2 regions of the Paenibacillus azoreducens genome follow, and region 1 is predicted to be linked to the other one. Evidence: riboswitches for the same ligand, from Rfam matches in the RefSeq annotation. Region 1 holds a riboswitch; the other holds the start of a gene.
What was found. Region 1 has a riboswitch for S-adenosylmethionine ahead of L6442_RS07255 (methionine ABC transporter ATP-binding protein). Riboswitches for the same ligand answer to the same signal wherever they lie in the genome.
Positions count from the first base shown of each region.

Region 2: it holds a riboswitch for S-adenosylmethionine, as region 1 does, so the genes downstream of both, metA (homoserine O-acetyltransferase MetA) here and L6442_RS07255 (methionine ABC transporter ATP-binding protein) in region 1, are expected to answer to the same signal.

Region 1 is NZ_AP025343.1:1,711,240-1,714,659, forward strand. It holds gene L6442_RS07245 (COX15/CtaA family protein) at 1-140, shown strand, start outside; gene L6442_RS07250 (Cthe_2314 family HEPN domain-containing protein) at 172-891, shown strand; SAM riboswitch class I at 981-1,118, shown strand; gene L6442_RS07255 (methionine ABC transporter ATP-binding protein) at 1,252-2,262, shown strand; gene L6442_RS07260 (methionine ABC transporter permease) at 2,262-2,930, shown strand; gene L6442_RS07265 (MetQ/NlpA family ABC transporter substrate-binding protein) at 3,079-3,420, shown strand, end outside.
Region 2 is NZ_AP025343.1:5,764,733-5,768,152, reverse strand. It holds gene corA (magnesium/cobalt transporter CorA) at 1-756, opposite strand, end outside; SAM riboswitch class I at 1,224-1,346, shown strand; gene metA (homoserine O-acetyltransferase MetA) at 1,460-2,395, shown strand; gene L6442_RS25500 (aminotransferase class I/II-fold pyridoxal phosphate-dependent enzyme) at 2,435-3,420, shown strand, end outside.

The DNA.
Region 1 (3,420 bases):
CTGAGCTGTATATTTTTGCCGCACTATTCCATAATCTGCTTATTTCCTCGTTGTTCGGCGTACTTTGCTACCTGAGTGTAAGAGTGTGGCAGCTCGGGAAAGAGCCTGCCGAACAGTTGAAAACCGCCTCGAATGTTTAAATATACCATTTTACTGCCGGGAGAGAGGCCGATGCTGCGAACATTGCTTGGAGAAATGCCCCGTCAAAATAACGGGCTGTTGGGGGAAGCCATTCAAACGATGTATCAAACGATTCAGCTGCTGCAGACGGAAATGAAGAAAAACGCAGACCCTAGCCATGATTTTCGCAGATTGGAAATATGGACGCGCGGACTTGTCTCCTCGCTGGACGAGCTTGAACAAAGCTGGTATGCGGCCTGTTTTTTTCGCAAATCGGTCAAGGCGGGGTATGTGGATGATATGACTCCCCGGGAGCAAGAGGAATATGCCAGATACGTCTATTTTTACAAGAACGGCTTCATCCGTGTTTTTTCGGTATTGGATAAGCTCGGGACCGTATTAAACGATCTATACGATTTGAATACGTCCAAAGTCAAAGCGCATTATTCGTATTTCACCGTCCTGAGACAGTTTCATTATCTCAAGCATCATCCGAAACTGGCTGACGAGCTGTCCGTCATCAAAAACGAGTACCGCGGCGTGATGAATGTACTGCGCAAGCGGCGGAATGCGGAAATCCATTATATGAATGCGGAAATGCAGGATGATTTATGGCAGCGGCATCAAGGCCTGAACAACAAAGTGGAGCTGGAGGATCTGGATCAGCATCTGGATGATCTGAAGCGGGGACTCGATATGGTTTGCAAATCTTTGCTCGCCTCTTTTCGTTACACGAATGAACTGTGGTCGCGAAAAGGGATGAAGACGTAAACCTGTTCAACAATTTTCCTTTTGACAAGTCGGGCAAAAGTGATTATACTGAATCACATGAAAATATAACAATTAATTGCATACATTTTTTCTTATCGAGAGAGGCGGAGGGACAGGCCCGATGAAGCCCGGCAACCGATTTCGGAGCGGCAATAACCCGAGTTCTGAAATGACATGGTGCTAATTCCTACAACTGCAGGCAAAGACTGCAGATTGGCAGATGAGAAAGGAAGCGACTTCACATAAGAAGAGCCCTTTTGAATTTTGTCAAGAGGGCTCTTTTATTTTGTCTATTTCCGGACGGAAAGAAAGATATAATAGAAGCCATAGCGTAAAGAATCAAGAAAGGAGAGCTTCGGTTTGATTGAATTGAAACAGGTAACAAAGAAATACGGTAAAGGAGCTAAAACGACAGAAGCTTTATCCGGCCTGAATTTGTCGATTCGAAAAGGTGAGATTTTCGGCGTGATCGGACATTCCGGCGCTGGCAAAAGTACGCTGATCCGCTGCATGAACTTGCTGGAGCGGCCGACTTCGGGAGAAGTTTGGGTGGATGGAGTGGATCTGACGAAACTGAACAAACAGCAGCTTCAAAATAAACGCAGATCCATCGGCATGATTTTTCAGCATTTTAACCTGTTGAGCTCGGCGACCGTTTACGATAATATTGCATTCCCTCTGCAGTTGGCCCATGTCCAGAAAGAAAAGATTGCCGCGAAAGTGAATGAACTGCTGCAGCTGGTTGGGCTTGAGGCACACCGCGACAAGTACCCGGCGCAGCTGTCCGGTGGACAGAAGCAGCGTGTCGGCATTGCCCGCGCATTGGCCAGCGACCCGCAGGTGCTTTTATGCGATGAGGCGACTTCTGCTTTGGATCCGCAGACGACGGATTCGATTCTGAAGCTGCTCCTCGACATCAATCAAAAGTTCCATTTGACCATCGTCCTTATAACGCATGAAATGCATGTCATCCAGAGCATCTGCGACCGGGTGGCGGTCATTCACCAGGGGGGAATCGTCGAAGAGGGGGCGGTGACGGAAGTGTTTTTGAAGCCGCAGCATCCCGTGACCAGGGAGTTCATCCTTGGCGAAGCAGGGGAGTCGGCACAGCTTGCGCTGCAAGCACCGCATGACGCTTCATCCCGTCTTTGCAAGCTGACCTTCTTGGGCGCTAAGACGTATGACTCGATTTTGTCCAGAACGGCCAGACAAACCGGCGTAGACTTCGCCATATTGCAGGGGACCATCTCCAAGATCAAAGACATCCCTTACGGCCAACTGATCGTCCGCCTGGAAGGGGATCCCGGCCAGATTGAGCAAACCATTCGCCAGGTTGCAGCCGAAGGTTTGGACGTGGAGGTGTGGGACTGATGTGGGGATTTGATTTTTCGCAGCTGGATTGGAATGAAATCGGTACGGCGAGCGTCGATACCTTGAAAATGCTTGGCGCTTCGGCCATTTTCACATTCATCCTCGGGTTGCCGCTGGGCGTGCTGTTGTACCAGACTTCACGGTCTTCAACCGGATGGGTGCGCGTGGTATATACCGTATTATCGGTGATCGTGAATATTCTGAGATCCGTGCCGTTCATTATCCTGATCGTGGCGCTCATTCCACTCACGGTGTCGATCGTCGGGGTTTCCTACGGGGTACTCGGAACGATCCCGCCGCTGGTCATCGGGGCCGCGCCGTTTTTCGCCAGACTGGTGGAAACTTCGCTGCGCGAGGTGGACCGGGGCGTTCTGGAAGCCGCGCAATCCATGGGCGCTTCAACCTGGCAGGTCATCATGAAGGTGCTGCTGCCTGAGGCAAGACCGGGCCTGCTTGCAGGCATTACGATTACGGTCGTGACGCTGGTTTCCTACACCGCGATGTCCGGCATGGTCGGCGGGGGCGGCCTGGGGGATTTGGCGATCCGCTATGGATATTACCGTTATCAGAAGGAAGTCATGATTATTTCCGTATTGTTTATGATCATTCTGGTGCAGGTGCTGCAGATGGCGGGCGACCGGTTCGTCAAGCATTTTACGCGCAAGTGATCGCATGATGAAAGGCAATGCCATCCGGGATTTCGGATGTTCATAGGAAAGCTTCGCTCAGGCATGATTTTCCCTACAGAAAATAGTCATGCGCGAAGTTTTTCATAAATAAATCTTATTAAACTGATGAACTTAAGGGGGATTTAAGATGAAAAAAGGATTGTTTGCAATTCTCAGCTTGATTTTGGTCGTGGCGCTTGCCGCTTGCGGCAGCAAAAGTGCCGATGAAAAACCGGCGGCAGGAGGCGGAGACAAGGGGACCGAGGCGAAACCCGTTACGTTGACGGTTGGAGCTACCGCCGTACCGCATGCGGAAATTTTGAAGCATATTCAACCTGCGCTTGAAAAAGAAGGCGTTAAGCTCGAAATTAAGGAATTTTCCGATTACGTGCAACCGAATGTTCAAACGTTCCAGAAACAACTTGACGCGAATTTCTTCCAACATAAGCCTTACCTTGACGATGAAAACAGCACACGCAAAATGGACCTG
Region 2 (3,420 bases), 3.3 Mb from region 1:
GCGCATGATTTCATTGGCACGGTTGGCGATACTGGATTGGTAGGCTTCGCGAAGGTTGCCCATCAAATCGCGGAAGGTGTCAAAAGTTTCGGATATTTTAACGGCATTTTCGTAGATGTCGCTGAAATATTTTTGCAGCTGATCATCAATGAGCCGCAGATCTCTTTTGTTGAGCGTGTTAATCAATTCTTTTTGCGGCCCCAACACTTTTTTCAGCCACAAAATTTCACTTCGCAGCCCGATAATTTCATTCAAATGCGATTTTTTGGTGTGCATCAAAATATCTTCTTCCAGCTTCTCGATCTTGGCTTCGATCCGGTCGCCTACCGTAAAGTAGTTGTCTACAACGAGGTCGATCAGCAGATACAAAAAGCGGTCCGGAGTACTGACTTCCTGTTCCCATAAAATGGGTTTCAAGCTGCGAAGCTCATGGATCTTCTGTTTGGTCACCGTAATGATAAAGTGGCGGCCCAAAAAGACGTTAAGCGAACGCAGGAAAATTTCCTCGTCATCAAAACGGATGGAATTTACAACGATAAAATAGTGATTTTCGTAGATTTCGATTTTGGGACGTTGTTCTTCTTCGCTAAGGCAGTCTTCCACGGCCAAATCATGCAGGGAAAACAGCGGCTGCAATAGCGCAAGGTCGTCCACGTCGGCATCGATCCAATAGAATCCTTCGGGCGGGGCTGTCATGGTAGTTTGGATGTCGTCAATCGGGCTGAAAACGCCCGCATTCACCAACCGGATTTTCATCTGATCTTCACTCCTCCATCCCCTTCATGCCCGGCATGTCAGGGAAAGCTTTATTTAAAGCACAGGAAAGAAATCAGCATGGCCGGTGAGAATTTCGGAAGAATTAAACGGGGAACCCGTTAGACAAAGTCAGCGAAAAACTTCCCTGTGCGAGCAAGCTGATTTCAGTTCTATGCGATTGTGTTGAATTGGACTTCAGCTTCGGGCTCGGGTCGCCTTCCATCTTACATGTCACCTCTGTCATATGGGTTTTCAAACACTTGTCTAGTATACGCCGAGCCATCTGACCTTTCAAGCAGAAAATAGACGGCTCCTGCGCCTGTTTTAGTGTATGACAAAGGCTGGAAGTACACCTGAAAATAATCGGTTCAAAGTTTTTTCACGGGCTCTTGACGAAGGATGTGATTATGATTTAAAGTATTGATCAAGAATTACAAAAGATTTTAAATAAAACTTCATACAGCGAAATCTTATCAAGAGCAGGTGGAGGGACTAGCCCGATGAAACCCGGCAACCGGCGTGCGAGCGCACGGTGCTAATTCTTGCAGGAAGCAGCTGCGACAAGCGGATGTTTTTCTGACAGATGAGAGAGGCGTATAAATTAACGATAATGACCTTTCTCTATCCGGGAGAGGTCATTTTTGTTTGATGTGCACCTTGCTCCCCGAATGATTTTCGCCACCTAAAAAAGGAGTGTTGAATCATGCCGATTAAAATTCCGGACGCGCTGCCGGCAAAAGAGATTCTTAGCGGAGAAAATATTTTCGTTATGGATGACAGCAAGGCGTACCATCAGGATATCCGTCCGCTGCGGATTGCCATTCTGAACATCATGCCTACCAAGGAAACCGCGGAAACCCAGCTTTTGCGCTTGCTTGGCAACTCGCCTCTGCAGGTTGACATCACGCTGCTGCATCCAAGCTCGCATACGTCCAAGAATACGTCCCAGGAGCATTTGCAGGCATTTTACAAGACGTTTGACGAAGTGCGGCACCGCCGGTTCGACGGCATGGTTATTACCGGAGCTCCGGTTGAGCGGCTTGATTTTAAAGATGTGACCTATTGGGATGAACTTGGTGAAATCATGGCTTGGTCCAAAACCAACGTCACTTCGACGCTGCATATATGTTGGGCTTCACAGGCGGGACTGTATTATCATTTCGGCGTGCCGAAGTGGGATTTGGAGAAAAAATGCTTCGGCGTATTTCCGTTCACAGTCAACCGGCAAAATGTCAAGCTTCTCCGCGGCTTCGACGAAATTTTCTATGTGCCCCATTCCCGTCACACCGAGGTCCGGCGCGAGGACATCGAAAAAATCGACGAACTCGAAATTCTGACCGAATCCGGGGAAGCGGGCGTAGATCTGGTGGCTACCAAGGATGGCAAACAGATTTTTGTGTCAGGTCACTTCGAATACGATCCTTATTCTTTGAAATGGGAATACGAGCGCGACATTGCCAAGGGAATGGAAATGGAGATTCCGAAGAACTATTATCCAGACAATGATCCAAGCAGGATTCCGCCGGCGGTATGGCGCGCCCATGCCAACTTATTATTCTCAAATTGGCTGAATTACTATGTATACCAAGAAACGCCTTACGACATTGGAGAAATAATGGAAGTGTGGCCGCAGATCTGACGTATGATCATATCCAGGGAAAACATGGGGGAGAGCAAGATGGAGAAGAAACCATTAAATATCGAAAGCAGGCTTGCGCAGATCGGTTCAATGGAAGATCCGGTAACCGGAGCGGTGAATTTCCCGATTTATCAGGCGACGGCATTCCGGCATCCGAAGCTGGGGCAAAGCACAGGATTTGATTATGCGCGTACAAAAAGCCCAACCCGCAGTGTACTGGAGAAAGCGGCTGCAGAGCTTGAATCGGGGGATGCAGGATTTGCCTGTAGTTCCGGCATGGCTGCATTGCAGACGATTTTTTCGCTGTTTGCGCAGGGGGATCACTTGATCGTTTCGTTAGATCTGTATGGAGGCACGTACAGACTGCTTGAAAGAGTACTTTCGAAATTCGGAGTCAGCGCAAGTTATATTGATACAAATGATCTTGATGAGCTGGAAAAATCGCGCCGTCCGGAAACAAAGGCCGTTTTTATTGAAACGCCTACCAATCCGTTGATGATGATCACCGATATTGAGAAGGTGGCAGCATGGGCCAAGCGGCATCAACTGTTGACCATTGTGGACAACACGCTCCTTACGCCGTTCTTTCAGCGTCCGATAGAGCTTGGGGCTGACATCGTCATTCATAGCGCAACCAAATATTTGGGCGGACATAACGATGTATTGGCAGGTTTGATCGTAACCAAAGGCAAGGAGCTGTCGGAGGAGATGTTCTTTTTGCATAACTCCATTGGAGCCGTGTTGGGGGCAAGCGATTCTTACCAACTGATGCGGGGGATGAAGACGCTGGCATTACGGATGGAGCGTCATGAATCGAATGCCAAAGCCATCGCCGAGTTTCTGAAGACGCATCCCGCAGTCGCCGAAGTATTTCATCCGGCATTCCCGGAACATCCGGGGCATGAAATTCAAAAGAAGCAATCCAACGGAAATACGGGGATTTTCTCCTTTAAAGTCAAGGATGCCCGTTATGTGGAACCGGTTCTCCGAAATATCGAGCTGATTGCTTTTGCCGAAAGTTTGGG